3 regions of the Brevibacillus sp. IT-7CA2 genome follow, and region 2 is predicted to be linked to each of the others. Evidence: predicted binding sites of a transcription regulator. Region 2 holds the regulator's gene; each other region holds the start of a gene.
The links. The regulator LexA, encoded in region 2, represses DNA repair genes until DNA is damaged. The targets are predictions, from matches to a motif close to CGAACATATGTTCG.
Positions count from the first base shown of each region.

Region 1: the regulator LexA is predicted to act here: its motif matches at 2,195-2,208, upstream of ACM6JA_RS06660 (YolD-like family protein).
Region 3: the regulator LexA is predicted to act here: its motif matches at 1,393-1,406, upstream of ACM6JA_RS08955 (DNA polymerase IV).

Region 1 is NZ_CATKQT010000011.1:24,991-30,178, reverse strand. Features, by position in the region: gene ACM6JA_RS06675 (YhcN/YlaJ family sporulation lipoprotein) at 8-460, shown strand; gene ACM6JA_RS06670 (hypothetical protein) at 596-832, opposite strand; gene ACM6JA_RS06665 (bile acid:sodium symporter family protein) at 1,011-1,985, shown strand; gene ACM6JA_RS06660 (YolD-like family protein) at 2,295-2,543, shown strand; gene ACM6JA_RS06655 (hypothetical protein) at 2,760-2,993, opposite strand; gene ACM6JA_RS06650 (GNAT family N-acetyltransferase) at 3,169-3,723, shown strand; gene ACM6JA_RS06645 (hypothetical protein) at 3,914-4,099, opposite strand; gene ACM6JA_RS06640 (glycerophosphodiester phosphodiesterase family protein) at 4,172-5,179, opposite strand.
Region 2 is NZ_CATKQT010000011.1:229,047-234,234, reverse strand. Features, by position in the region: gene ACM6JA_RS07485 (SOS response-associated peptidase) at 1-585, shown strand, start outside; gene ACM6JA_RS07480 (DUF4269 domain-containing protein) at 582-1,157, opposite strand; gene ACM6JA_RS07475 (DUF456 domain-containing protein) at 1,266-1,751, shown strand; gene lexA (transcriptional repressor LexA) at 1,802-2,425, opposite strand; gene ACM6JA_RS07465 (LysM peptidoglycan-binding domain-containing protein) at 2,588-2,926, shown strand; gene ACM6JA_RS07460 (DUF896 domain-containing protein) at 3,003-3,200, shown strand; gene crcB (fluoride efflux transporter CrcB) at 3,297-3,662, shown strand; gene ACM6JA_RS07450 (HelD family protein) at 3,701-5,188, shown strand, end outside.
Region 3 is NZ_CATKQT010000011.1:512,717-517,904, reverse strand. Features, by position in the region: gene ACM6JA_RS08965 (VOC family protein) at 1-299, opposite strand, end outside; gene ACM6JA_RS08960 (AraC family transcriptional regulator) at 421-1,290, shown strand; gene ACM6JA_RS08955 (DNA polymerase IV) at 1,462-2,703, shown strand; gene ACM6JA_RS08950 (hypothetical protein) at 2,700-3,071, shown strand; gene ACM6JA_RS08945 (YolD-like family protein) at 3,068-3,418, shown strand; gene ACM6JA_RS08940 (hypothetical protein) at 3,700-3,981, shown strand; gene ACM6JA_RS08935 (ABC transporter ATP-binding protein) at 4,302-5,188, shown strand, end outside.

The DNA of each region.
Region 1 (5,188 bases), 200 kb from region 2:
GTTTTGTGTGCGGGCAACTTTCGTGGTGCTGACACTAGCTTTTGCTTTGACCGTAACGGGGTGTACGAAGCAGTCTGGTACAGAGACCAAGCAAAAAACGGAAGCGGAGCCGTTGTGCATGCCTGTTCCCGTCAGACATTATCAATGGGAAGAGCGGGCGAGATCGATTACAGCTAGCGTGAAGGGCATAGACAAAATAGTGGTTATGCAAATCGATAAAGAGCTCGATGTGGCTATTCAAGTGACGAATTTTAATCGGTTCAAGCTGGAATCGATTCAAAAAGAAGTCGGAAAGAAATTAAAAGAGGCCTTCCCAGATGCCAATATTCATGTGACAGCTGACAAGCGATTGATAAAAGATTTGCAAAGGCTAAGTGACGAACAGTGGCCAACTGATGTAAAAGCGGCATGCCAGAAGAAGAAATCCTTAAAAGAACTGGAAAAGAAAATGAAGGGATAGCCTGTTTCCCAAACCTCACACACTACATGGGTAGAGTGAGGTTTTTGCTGTCTATTTTGGTAGAACGATCAAAATGTAGTGATTATTCTGTGATTTCACGATAGAGAAGAACTCCCTGACTGGGAGTCTATATGGCTAGTGGTGATCATGATCGTAATAATGCGCGCGTTCTCGATCCCGATGGAAGTCGATGCCGCGTAATTCTCCCTTTGCTTTTTCCACAAGAACTTGATAATCTCTGACCACTTCCGTTAAGGTCGTAACGGATTCTTTATAGTCGGGATCATTACAGATTCCATCTATCGCTCGATGGAGGTGATACATCTTATCTTCGGTTTTTCGGATAAATTCTACCCAATCCATTCCGTTCATAAAATACCTCCTTTCCGTCATAGGCTTTACTCCCATGCTCGAAAGTATGCAAGGTGAAATTGCGAATAAATGATGCGTATGCAATCTAATAATGAACTTTGGTCTTGTAACAATAATCTGTTCATGATAACATACCTCACATCAATAGCATCAAAGGACGAGACTTGAGGTGTATCAGATGAACGGGTTAGCCAAACTGAATCGATCGCTTGAGAAAATCATGCCCATACTAACGCCGAGTAGTGTTGCCATTGGCGTAATAGCCGGGACACATTTACAACCGTTTGCTTTTTTGTCTCCTTGGGTGTTTGCCTTCATGACATTTGCCGGCAGTCTGGGTTCAGGATTTAAAGAATTTGCAAAGGTACTGACCAGACCGCTTCCTTTAATCGTCAACTTGTTGATTCTTCATGCGCTTATGCCGCTTGTTGCTTGGTCAATGGCACGGTTATTTTATCCAGATGATATCCATGTCATCACGGGCTTTTTGTTGGCGGCCTTAATTCCCACAGGGATCACGAGCTTTTTGTGGTCATCGATTTATTTCGGGAACATCGCACTGACACTATCCATTATTTTGTTGGATACGATGCTCTCCCCATTGATTGTTCCGCTGGGGATGTCCTTGTTTTTAGGGGCAAAAGTCGAGATGGATTTAGCTGAACTGATGAAGGGTTTGTTTTATATGATTGTGTTGCCGTCTCTTGTCGGTATGCTGCTCAATCATTTATCAAAAGGGGACGTCAAAAAAACGCTGGCACCAAAATTAGCGCCATTTTCTAAGATGGGAATGGGGGTTGTCGTCGCGATCAACAGCTCGATGGTCTCTTCTTACTTTCATATGATGGACGCTAAGCTGGTGGGAATGGCGGTCCTCGTACTGGTTGTAGCCATTTTGGGTTATGTAATGGGGTGGGGGATAGCGCGGCTATTCGGATGGGAGCGTGATATTATTGTCACGTTAACCTTCAACAGTGGGATGCGAAACATTAGTGCAGGGGCAGTTATGGCGATCACGTACTTTCCTGCGCCTGTTGCACTTCCCGTTGTTCTCGGTATGCTTTTTCAGCAAATACTCGCTTCTACCTTCGGAAAGTTTTTGGAGCTGGTCGAGAAAAGACCGCAGCATCAACCACAGGAACTATCAAGATAAAAGCAAGAGCCGTTTTCCAAAACCAATGGGAAAACGGCTTTTTTCTTACAGATTCTTACCAAAGAACGCTGTGAATTTGGCGCCCTCGACCCAAAACAATTCCTTTGGTCCAATTGACAATGCGAACGCTCAATTCCGCATCAAGACTTGGCAGAACAAATGGGGAGACTTTTCATGCGGTTCAAATGAAGAAATTGAAAAAAGGGTTGCGAACTTATGTTCGTAATCACTATAATGTAATTACAATTTCCCACACATGATGAGTATCTGGATATCAAATGTTCGTAATTAGGCGGGTGGAAAAGCGTGGTGAACGGCAATTTTGAAGTAACGAACGAAGAAAGAGAGGCATTTATGTACATGCTGCGAGATTCGGCAAGAGAGAATTATCCCTTGAATGTGAGCTGGTGTGTGTCCTTTGAGGGGGAGCGGGGGAATACGTGTAGCATGTGGGGTGTGGTCAAATGGGTAGACCCGAAGGCGAGACGTGTTCAATTAGCAAACCAAACGGGTAGTCAATGGATCGAGATGGAGAAAATTATCAATGTTCATGCATAGTGTGTGTATAGAAACCTTACGTGAAGTCGACTCGTCGTAAGGCTTCTTTACTTTTTTGCACAAAGAAGGAAGTGTATATGTCATAAAACCTAACGTAAAGACGCAGAAAATTCGAAAAGTTGATTGTATTTTAGTTTTGTTATGTTAGAATATATTACATAGCATGCATTCTCTCCACTTCCTATTTTGACCCAATCATTGGGTCCTTTTTTTTGCCTATGTTCCATTCTTCGGATATGGCTTCCCATCCGTTTGAAATAACTTGCTCACCATTCCATAAAGACGACCTGACATGTTAGGAAAAACGAAGGTGTATTCATTCGCTCCTTGATTCAGCAAGACGATCGGAGCTTCCACGATGTAGGGGATTTTCATTAGATCGAGCATCTTCTTATATTCCTCTACCTTGGAATGGTCGACCGTATAATAAAATGATTTGGAAAAATTCATGCGAGCACGCTCCTTTCCCATATTGTAGCATATCCACAGTTTGCCGTATAAATGAACATAATAAATATTATGTAAACAAACTTGTTCCCTCTTTTCTTATGAAGAGAGAATATTCCCAAAAACTTCTACCTATGATAGAATAAAAGACCAAAATTTTACCAATAGGAGAAAAATGATGATAATCAGCCAACAACTACTTTCTGTGAACGGGTTATCCTACACGATTCGCTCTGCAATGGAAACAGATGCACAACAGTTGTCAGAACTGCGACTGCAAATCGATGGAGAGACTGAAAATTTGGACAGAGAAAGAGGAGAGGCTTTCATCGATGTGCAAGGATTCGAACACATCATCCATACGGATGCAGAAAGTCCAAGAAACTTGTTTTTAGTTGCTGTTGTACAGGATCGGATTGTCGGGTTTTCCAGATGTGCAGGTGTTTACTTAAACAGATTTGCGCACAAAGTAGAGTTTGGTGTATGCGTCTTGCAAGAGTTCTGGGGTCACGGCATTGGGAAAAATCTCTTGCAAGAATCGATTGCCTGGGCAGACGCCAACCACATTACCAAAATGACGTTGAATGTAATAGAAACGAATGAGAAGGCAATTGAGCTGTACAAACGGCTTGGCTTTGAAATCGAAGGGGTGCTCAAAAACGACAAAGTTCTTTCCGATGGAAATTACTACAGCACAATTATTATGGGAAGATTCAAAATGACAGGAGAGTAGCTTATCGGGAGAGGTATCCCGGGTACGTAAAATGCGATTACGGATGTAAAAGGAGTGCGGGTCGGCCAGAAAAAAAGAACCGTACATGCATTGCCACTGGATCGTTTCGTAGAAATCATGTCTCGTTAAATGAAAAAACTCCGCTAGTGATAGCAGAGTTTTGTTGTCTGATCATCTGTTAAACAGTTGTTTAACTGCTGAAGAAGCTACGGCTGGAGCGCTTTCTTTTATAATGAGAGCTGCCGTAATGGGAATGTCCGTACCGGTTGCTAGAGCTGTATTTTCTACGATGCTTGTAATCGCTGCTGCTGTATTTCCGGTGTTTGTGCGAAGATGAGTGATTACCGAGTAAATTTTTCAAAAGCTTCTTGAGCATATCAATCACTCCTAATTAGGTTGGAAGTCTATTCCGTATAAGTATATACGAATATGTTGGGGAATCGTTTCATTATTTTTCTACGTTTTCGTGAAAGGCAGGACCGATCAGATCAATCCGGTTCGTCCATATTCCTCCTGTAAAGCTTGCTGGCACTCTTTTTAAATCAGTCGGAACATCAAAGCCTTGCGACACATCTCCACTCCCTGCGACTAGGATCACGCGGGTGTCTTTTGCTTCCATTCTTGCCATGAAACGATTCGGCCAACCCCAGAGCCATGGGGCAATCTGATCGGGGATATGTAGCTGAGACTGTGAACAGGCATCGGGCACATATCCGGACCACCCTACTGCCATGTACGGAATGAGACAGCTTTTTAGTGATGCTTTGGACATGACACGCAGCTCTGGCATTTGCTGTTTCAATGTCTCGATCGGCTTGTCACCGCCATAAACAGAGAGCTGTGCCAGTCGTTCGGCAGGCAATGCTGCCAATACATCCGCTAACGCTTTCCCTTCGAGTGGGTCATTGCTTTTGATATGGATAAGCAGCGAGCGATCAGGGAATGTTTGTAGCACATCATCGAGAGAGGGCATCATGCCAGTCCCTTTTCCACGGAAGGGGAAGGTTTTCCCTTCGTCCGCTGTATAATGGTAGCCAATGTCGAGCTGTTGTAATTCGGCCAAGGTATAATCTCTCGTGACTCCGGTACCATTTGTCCGACAGTCGAGTGTCCAGTCATGAAACACGGCAAATCGATTGTCTTTCGTCCATTGTACATCGAGCTCGACAACGTCCGCGCCTGCATCAAAAGCCGCCTGCATGGACGGAATCGTATTTTCTAGGTACGGATGCTCCGGTGGATAAATCCGCTCCGCCGTACACGTTTCATTGGTGATGTTCTCCATATGAAAGGTTTGTGCCATCCCGCGATGAGCAAGCAAAAAAGGCTCGCCTTCTGGCTCTTTTGCAAGATAAGAGCTGTTACACAGGAACAGGAAAGCGATGAAAAGAAGGGGAATCCAGATACGTTTTCGCTGGAACCATTTCTTTCGTGGTTGATCTCGTTGTTTTGACATGATGGGATA
Region 2 (5,188 bases):
GGTCAGTTCATTCCAGCGATTATTGCTGATCGCGGCGAGCGACGTATGGGTCAGTTGAGATGGGGGTTAGTGCCGTCGTGGGCTGCCGATGAGAAGAGCAGCTACAAAATGATCAATGCGCGTTGTGAGACATTAAATGAAAAGCCCGCATTCAAACAGCTTTTCGCCCGAAAGCGATGCATTCTTCCTGCTGACAGCTTTTATGAGTGGATGAACGCCATCACAGGGAAGCAACCGATGCGGATCATGTTGAATACCGGGGAACCCTTTGCTTTTGCTGGCCTGTATGATACGTGGACGAATCAAGAGGGAGAAAAAGTACATACCTGCACGATTGTTACGACAAAGGCGAATGAGCTCATCGAGAATATACATGAGCGAATGCCTGTCATCTTAAAGAAAGATGACGAGGACTTATGGCTTGATCGGGAGAAGTATGATCGGTTGCAGCTCCAGTCGCTGTTTACCCCCTATGATTCCAGCGAGATGATGGTGTATCCGGTATCCATCAAAGTGGGAAGCCCCAAAAATGATGATCCTTCCTGTATTCAAGAAGTAGGGATCAGCTCATTGTTTGAGGATTAATCCTTTCGTAGGAGCTGAACTCTTTTTCGTAATTCCTGTTCGGTTAACGGCTCCAAATGCAACAAAGCCTCGTATGGATCATCACCCGGAATATGAAAGTATCGAGCAAATGCTGGCTCTGTTTTGATGCCACTTTGCTTCAGAGCTCTGATATGTTGGTACGCATCCAAGCCTCCTATGTCTAACAGTAGTGCTTCGATGTCCATATGACGATAGGCGTTTTGCTTTTCGACAGCTACCGGTTGAGCAAACACTTCAAACCAAAAGTCAGCTGTGAAAAACGAAATAACGCACGTGGGAGTACTTTTTACATCTAGGTGTGTCACTTCAAATCTGGGCAAGCAGCCAAATGCTGTACGAACAGCCTGCTCAAACTGTTCCAGATCATGACTCTCGCAAATAATGTCCAGATCGCTTTGCTTGACGTCAATGTTTAATGGGATGGTTCCGGCAAGCACTGGACGGTAATCGGATAGTACCTCCATGATGTGCGTCTGTTGAATCGCTTCCCACGCCGCTTTTTGGCGCATCGTTCCTCTGCCCAAGTAAGAGAGATCATGCCAATTTCTCAAGAGACTACCTCCATGTCTACTTTCTTTTAAAATAGTTTAGACAAAAGTGAATAAGTACGCAACGAAATCGGTAATCACTCGTATACCTAGATGAAGGGAGTGTAGTAGATGGAAATATTTTTGTGGGTAGTGGTTGTGTTATTGTTCTTGCTAAGCATCGCAGGAATTTTTTTACCCGTTTTACCTGATACGATATTACTGTGGGCGGGCTTTTTGCTCTATCACTTTTTCATTGCAGATCCGGGAGCGGGATTGCCCGCATCCTTTTGGTGGGGAATGGTCGTTCTAAGTATTCTGCTTTATGGTGCTGACTTGCTGACGAACATGTACTTCGTAAAAAGGTACGGAGGGTCCAAGTGGTCGTCCATTGCTGCTGCGGTCGGAATTATCCTCGGGATCTTCGTTTTCCCACCGTTTGGTATGTTGATCTTGCCGTTCGTATTCGTCGTCCTGGTAGAGTTGATGGTGCAGAAGCAGTCGATGGAGCGAGCAGTGAAAGCGGGCGTAGGCTCACTGATCGGATTTTTGGGCAGTGCGGTCGTAAAAGTCATATTGCAAGTTACAATGATCATCTGGTTTTTTGTCGCCAGATAACATACAGAAAACGAAAAGGACAGCCGAGGCTGTCCTTTTTTACGTGGAAACTAGTGAATGAGTCGATATACACCGATGACTTTACCGAGAATGGTGACATGCTCCAGAATGATCGGTTCCATCGTGGCATTTTCCGGTTGGAGACGGAAGTGGTTCTTTTCTTTGAAAAATCTTTTGACGGTCGCTTCGTCTTCTTCTGTCATGGCTACGACAATGTCACCATTGTTCGCTACGTGCTGTTGGCGAACAATTACGTAATCTCCGTCGAGAATCCCGGCATCAATCATACTGTTCCCGGAGACGCGCAGCATATAGACCTTGTCAGAAGTCACGATATTGTCTGGAAGCGGGAAGTATTCTTCCACATCCTCAATGGCAGTGATCGGTTGTCCAGCGGTTACTTTTCCGATTACTGGGACACGGACGACAGAGTCTTCGAAATTGTCTTGAAAACGATCTTCATCTGATAGCAATTCGATGGCGCGAGGTTTGGTAGGATCTCGACGAATGAGGCCTTTTTTCTCTAAGCGTGCCAAATGCCCATGTACCGTTGAGCTGGAAGCTAGTCCAACAGCCTCCCCAATTTCACGTACAGAAGGAGGATATCCTTTATCACGAACTTCCTTTCGTATGAACTCGATGATGGCTTGTTGTCTACTCGATAATTTTGACATAGAAAGACACCCCTGATTTCTCGAACATATTTTCCTATATTATACCATGGGAGCTTGCGTTCGACAAACATAAGTTCGATTCTTTGTTGACATGAACATATGTTCTCATTTATCATGAGGTTACAAGTGATTAGAACGTATGTTTGCGAGGAGGCCATTATTATGAATTCATCGACAGAACGAAATCGTTTCGAGAAAAAAGAAGAACGTCGTGTTCGTTTTGGTATCACGAGAGGACAAGCTCTCTTGTTTCTTATTACATTTACTCTCTTTTTTTACTTATTGACCGAACTAGTGTTTGCTTCTTCACCAATGGAGGAGCCACAAGGTATAGAAGTAACCGTACAATCTGGAGATAGCCTATGGTCGTTAGCTGTTCAATACAATGCAGATCAGCATATGGATGTTCGCGACTATATAATAGAAATTAAGGATGCGAACGGTTTAGAGAGCAACAGGATTTACCCAGGTCAGACTCTCATCCTTCCTGATACTCCGTAAGTGTTCGGCTGTCTTGCGGGATCATTCGAATGTGGTATAATGAAGCGGCACTACTACAGAGTGGGAGGAACCAGCAGTGGTATCTGACGCAGAAATTAAACGCATTAACGAATTGGTCAAAAAATCTCGCGAAGAAGGTTTGACCGAAGAGGAAAAGCTCGAACAAAAAGCATTGCGCCAAAAGTACATTGACGCCGTTAAGCTTTCATTGAGAGCAAATTTGGATTCCATCCGTTATGTGGAAGACCTTGAAGAAAATAAGCCAAAACAGTAAGATAACAATTACTGATACGACAGACATCCTCGCTTGACGCTAGGGTGTCTTTTTCTGTGACATACATAACGCTTTGATAGTCAGGGAGGGAGAGCGATGGCGTGGATAGCTGTGGCAGTTGGAGGAGCAGTTGGCTCACTTTTGCGCTACCTATTGTCTTTGCTTGCGAATCAGCCGGGATGGCCGTGGGGAACTTGGATCGCCAATGTTTGTGGATCTTTGATCATCGGCATCTTGTTCGTGCTGGGGAAAGAACGTGGCATTTTATCTCCGACAATCTATCTATTATTTGCAACGGGGGTCATGGGAGGATTTACGACGTTCTCTAGCTTCTCCTTGGAAGTGGTCTCTTTTTGGGGAGAAGGTCACCTGTTGCGTGGCACTTTGTACGCTCTTCTCAGTTTGGGAGTCGGACTACTTTCTTGTGCGGCTGGAATATGGTTGGCTAGGCAATGGTCCTAATACGTCCAATGACACGATACATGTGAGGGGGAATGAATGTGAGTACACAGCATCGTGATTATGAATGGGAACAAAAAAAGCTGGATGAAACAATTTCAGCGATCGACGAAGAAATGGAGCAGCTTCGCAATGATATTCGCGAGGCAACAGATGACTATGTGAAACAGGTCGTTAACTATAATAAGGCTAAGGATTTGCGCTACCTCGAAGATCAGGGGCGAGAGAAGCCTTATTTCGGCAGAGTGGATTTTTTGAAAGATGAAATCTACGAGCTGGATCAGGTATACATAGGAAAACGAGGAATTGTACGCAGCGATACGTTTGATTCTGTCGTCGTGGATTGGCGTGCGCCTATCGCCAGTCTTTATTATTCCGGTGAGAGCAAAGACGCGTTTTACCGGATGGGACGCGAGATTGTGCGTGGTGAAGTTCGATTGAAGCGTAATTTTGCGATCGAAGACGGAAAGATCGTCGGCATCTATGATGGAGCGGTAAAAGAAACGATTAACCGCGAAATGGGGCATCCCGACGAGTTTTTGCAAGAGGGCTTCATCGATGAATTTTTGGCAGCCAATCTGAATCAGGCAAACGATAGCAGGCTAAAAGACATCGTCGCTACCATTCAATCCGAGCAAAATGATATTATCCGGGCGGAAAAAGAACGGCCCATTGTTGTGCAAGGAGTAGCAGGGAGCGGAAAAACGACCATCGCGCTGCACCGACTATCCTATTTGATTTATAACTACCAGGATTCCATGATGTCCAAAAAGTTCATGGTGTTTGCACCGAACCGGATGTTTCTTACCTATATATCCGAGGTTTTACCTGAGCTCGGCGTCGATGACGTTCAACAGTCTACCTTTGTAGATTGGGCAGCGCGTCTTGTGAAGCCACTGCTGCCAAAAGGATGGAAAATCGTGAGCCCTGATAAGCCTCTTCAATTGTTCTTTGAAGAGGGGCAGGATGAGCGCCAGCAAGAAATGACGCGAAACAGGCTTCGCTTCAAAGGATCGCTCGCTTGTCGAGAGGCGCTGGAGCAATACATTCGTCATATCGTCGAAACAAGAATTCCTTTTAAGAAGCTCAGCTTTTTATACAACAAAACGAAGCAAGTCTTTTCAATTCCGGGTGATTTTATTCGCCAATGCTTCCTGGAGCAATTCGCGAATATGCCGTATCATCGCAGGGTAGAAGCGCTTCGCAAGCATTTGAAACAAGAAATGAACAAGCAATTATTTGCCCATTTGCGAGAGCGAAAAGTCGATTTGGACAAAGAAAGCTTGTACAAATTCGAGAAAATGCTGGAGCAAATACTGGATACATACCTGACTTCGTTTCCAAGACTGGAAATCTTCGCAGCTTATCGCGAGCTGATTGCTGACGAGGAATTGCTGCGCAAGCTCGTACCTGCTGACATTTCAGACGAAGTTGTGCGTGATGTGACGCAGTCAAGTGCTGCGCTGTTTGCAGAGGAGAGATTGGAGCCGGAAGATATCGCGCCATTGCTATATTTGCAGCACATTGTT
Region 3 (5,188 bases), 280 kb from region 2:
TGGATAGGAACAACGACTTCAACTCCGCTCTCCTTGAGAAAGGCATAAGAGGCTTCAATATCCTGTGTGTTGAAATGAAATAAGGGGGCATCATCTGTGATGCGCTTCGGAAAGATTTTGCTGTCCAGAACGAGCGTCAGTCCGCTTTGCAAGGGAATGCAATATATATGTCCGAACATAATCTCACCGTCTGCGGGAATGCCCAATAGGCGGCAGTACCAGTCGCGTGCGTGCTCGATGTCGCTGACGGCTACAAAAATAGCTCCGATTTGGGGGAGCAGGGGGGAAGTGGTTGTCATTGTGATAAAGCTCCTTTCAATTGGTGTTTTTCACAAGGTAGACCCGTCATAATCGTGCACCAAATGTCGGATCGCCCGATTTTGCATCTGTTATTCTGAGGGGGAAAGAGAGGTCATTACCATGGATTTGCTTGCAAAGCTGAATGAGGCTCTGGACTATATCGAAGACAATTTGACAAGCGAGATTGACTACAAAGAAATCGCTCGGGTGGCTTGCTGCTCCGAGTATCACTTCAAAAGGATGTTTTCTTTTCTCGCTGGTGTTCCGCTATCCGAGTACATCCGGCGTCGGCGCATTACGCTTGCAGCTTTTGAACTTGCGGACAGCAACGAGCGAGTCATTGACATTGCGATCAAATACGGATACGGATCGGCTGATTCCTTTTCCAGAGCTTTTCAGAATGTGCATGGATTCATTCCGACAGAAGCCAGACACATCGGCCATTCCTTGAAGGTTTATCCGCGAATGACCTTTCATCTATCCATTAAAGGAGGCAGTGCCATGAACTACCGCATGGAAGAAAAAGAAGCATTTCGCATTGTGGGTCTGAAAAAAAGAGTCCCGTTGATTTATCGTGGAGTCAATCCAGAGATTGCGGCCATGTGGGCTTCATTAGAGATGGAGACGATTCAGCAACTGAAGTCTCTATCCGATGTCAAGCCACTTGGACTGCTCAGTGCGTCCACGAATTTTTCAGAAGGTCGGCTGGAATATGGCGAGCTCGATCACTATATCGGCGTAGCCACTACAAAAGCTTGTCCAGACTATCTGGCGGTACTCGAAGTTCCTGCTTCCACCTGGGCGGTATTCGAAGCAGTGGGTCCTTTTCCTGATACGCTGCAAGATGTCTGGGCCCGGATTTATTCGGAATGGTTTTTATCCTCCGGCTATGAACAGGCTGAGGGTCCAGAGATTTTGTGGAACGAAAATAAAGAGATTTCATCACCGACCTTTCGAAGCGAAATTTGGATTCCTGTCGTGAAAAAGTAACCCCTTATTGGATTCGCTCTCGCCTGCGGAACACCTACCGGCGTGTGCTTATCCGGTGGGAAATAATTACCAACTTTTTTTTGCGCGAGACAGGCATAAAAACGAACGTTTGTTTGCTATAATAAGAACAAAGCAAAACAAGAACATAAGTTCTTATTAGGGGATGATCGTGTGTCCAATGCGAACAAGCGGATCGTGTTTTTGATCGACATGCAGAGCTTTTATGCCAGTATCGAGAAAGGGGCCAATCCAGAGCTGCGAAACAAGCCGATTGTCGTCGCAGGTGATCCAGAGCGGCGCAGCGGAGTTGTGCTGGCAGCGTGTCCGATTGCCAAGTCATACGGAGTGGTCGCGGCTGAAGCGCTATGGCAGGCGCAGCAAAAGTGTCGCCAGCTCGTCGTTGTTCGTCCGCGCATGGAGATGTACATTCGCATCTCCATGCAAATCACTCGCATATTCGAGGCATTTACAGACAAGGTGGAGCCGTACTCGATCGATGAGCAGTTTCTCGACGTGACGGGCAGCGTCCATCTGTTTGGTGATCCGCTACAGATGGCTGCGCAGATTCGGCAGCGCGTCTGGATGGAGACGGGAATCAACTGTCGGGTAGGCATCGGAGAGAACAAGGTACTGGCCAAAATGGCCTGCGACAATTTCGCCAAGAAACGGGAAGAAGGCGTTTTTTGGCTCAAGCGGGAAACGTTAGCGGATACGCTCTGGAAGCTTCCGATTGAAAAGCTGTTCGGGGTAGGCTCACGCATGAAGCGTCATTTTCATCGAATGGGCGTCTATCAGATCGGGCAGCTTGCAGATATGAGGCCAGCCATCCTCACCCGACATTGGGGAGTGAACGGGGAAGTGCTGTGGCGCACGGCTCACGGAATCGACGATTCACCTGTGGCTTTGGATTCCTATGATTCACAAAAAGGAATCGGTCATCACATGACGTTGCCTCGGGATTACCATACAGCAGCAGAAATCAAGGTTATATTATTGGAGCTATGCGAAGAAGTATGCCGTCGGGCGCGGAAAAAGGAGCTGATGGGCTCTGTTCTGTCTGTGGGCTGTCGTGGAGCCGATTTGGCTGCTGGAACGGGCTTTGGGCGGCAGATGAAGCTCACGGACCAGACGAACGATGCCATGACTCTGTACGAAGCAGCCTGCTTTCTGTTTGACCGTCACTGGCAGGAAACGCCCGTCCGCAGTATCGGGGTCAATCTGGGGCAGCTTGTCCCTGACAACGTGGTGCAACTCAATCTGTTCACGGACAATCACAAGCGGCGTTCGTTGGCACAAGCCATGGATGATATCCGGAGCCGATACGGTCAGGACGCCATCCTGCGCGCCACCTCTGCCTTGGAAGCGGGACAGGCGAAAGAGCGTGCACGTAAGATCGGAGGACACTACAAGTGACGGAGCCGATGGTGTCAGACGAGCAGGAATTGATACGCCAGTATATTTTATTTGGCATTTTGTTTCGGGCAGTCATGGCCGATCTGGGGCAGATGCGGATTGTGCCGTTGAAGTTTTCTTATCAGATGATGTTCGATGAGCTCTCGCGGTGGGCGGAGCGGCAGCATCACCAGCTGCGTCGCATCTTGCGGCAGCGAGGGTGCACCGTGGTCAGCTCACGACGTCAGGGACATATGTATGTCGTCCACTATCGACAACGCGGGTACGTGCGAGAAGCGATCTATACGATTGAGGTATTGCGGGCAGAGTGTCAGGAGCTCGTCCATTTGTGGACCCGATATGAACAGCGAGGAGAGAACAAGCGATGAGGGAAAAACGCGTGTCCAAAAAGGAAAATGTATTCGTGGCCAGTCGGTTTGTGCTACCGGAGCATCGGGAAATGTATTTGCGCATCAAGGAAGAAGAGCGCCGCTATGTACCACCCGAGCTGGATCAGGAGCAGCTCAGCGCCTTGAGCGAGCTGGTATGGCAGGCGTTCCAGACAGAGAGCACCCTGGCACTGACCTATTATGACGGGCGAGAGCCGCGACGCCTGTCTGCCCACATTATCCATATTGATCAGGCGGCGAGACGCCTCAAGCTTCGGGCTGGCTCCGAGATTCACTGGGTTCCTTTTGCTCGACTGCTGCATGTGGAGCTGGCAGCGAGCTTCTAAAACGAGGAAATACAGGTACATGATGGGCAGGACATGAAAATTACTCAGGAAATCTGCAAAAATAGGCCTCTTTTTCAAAAGCAAGCGGCAAAAAACAGCGTGCCGCGTTGAAACGGTGTGTGCGAGGAAGATGTGAGATTCCTGAAACGAAAAGCGGTCAAAAACAACCGTTTTTCGTGTTTTTTTGGCTTACACGGATTTTGCCAGAAGGGAGGTTTCCCTGTATTGTTAGATTATCTTTTGAAGCATATATTTGACGGATAGAACAAAGGAGATTTTACATGCTAGCACAAGAAATGGGTGTCATATTCACCAAGCACGCCGATCAAATTACTTCCAAGCGTTGGGGAGAATTCATGCAACAATTGGAGGAAAAAGGCCTGTACGTGCTCATTGAGACAGACACGATCGGAAGAGTGATGAGTCCATTGGGCGGATTGATGCCCATGCCGTGTAAAAGTGAGACGCTCCATATTGTGACAGCTGATGAGCTGGAGCAGCGCGGCTTGCCGCTCGGACACCACATCGTAACGAAAGCGAAAGAAAAAGTAGTCCAACCATAATCGAAAAAACCAACGCAACCTTTCCTGTGGGAGCTAGCCTCCAAGTGGGAAAGGTTTTTTGTGTGAAAAACGTCCCCTCTCATCGGGGGATCGAAACATCTCGACGTTTTTCATAAAGGTGGATGCGACCGCTTGCGGTCAAACAAAACGGTCATGACCGTTTTGTTGTTCCCAAATAAGATAATACTCCGGCTAGGGGCAAGATCTATCCGGCAATCGGCGGTAGAGGGCAGAAGGTCACATTATGATAAGAGGTAGGACAAAAGAAGCAAGCAGGAGAGAGGAGAACAGGAATGACGACAATGGAGAGCAAAGAGGGGATGCAACCCAAAAAAGGCGTGCGTCGCTTGCTGGAGATTGCGGATGAGAAGCGCGGATTGCTCGTCGTCTCGGCAATATTGTCTTCCTTGAGCGCAATATGCATGTTGGTGCCTTATGCATCTGTCTACTTCATTTTACGCGAACTGTTAACGCATGCAGCGTCTCCCGCTATGGCAGACGGGGCGTACATGATTCGGTGGGGAGTTATTGCACTTTTGGGACTCGTGGGAAGTCTGGTCATGATGTATGCGGGCGGGATGGTGTCTCATATCGCTGCGTTTCGCATTTTATACGGAATGCGGGTCAAATTGGCTTCGCATATCGGCCGTTTGCCGCTTGGTTGGCTCAACGGAACGTCTACCGGTGCAGTTAAAAAAACATTGGAGCAAAATGTGGAAAAGGTCGAGACGTTTGTCGCGCATCAGCTTCCGGATTTGGTACATGTAGTCGTGACGACGGTGCTCATGATCGGCGTGATGTTTTACTTGAACGTCTGGCTGGCGCTGGCCTGCGTCGTGCCGATCATCCTGGGACTGATTGTGCAGATCATTACGTTTTCCGGGACGAAAACAAAAGAAAATATCAAGAGGTACTACGATTCGCTAGAACGGATGAACGGATCTGCCGTCCAGTATGTACGCGGAATGCCGGCGATCAAGGTATTCGGGCAGACGGTTCATTCCTTCCGGCGCTTTTATGCAGATATGATCACCTATCGGGACTATTGCGTCAAGCATACGGATGATTTTCAAAACGGATTTTTGGTGTTCAAGGTGATCCTGAGTTCATTTGCGGCCTTCATACTCCCGGTAGGGGTGTTTATGCTGAGTCAAGACCCGCAAAATGTTGCGTTTGCGTCTGTTCTGCTCTTTTTTCTCGTAATGGC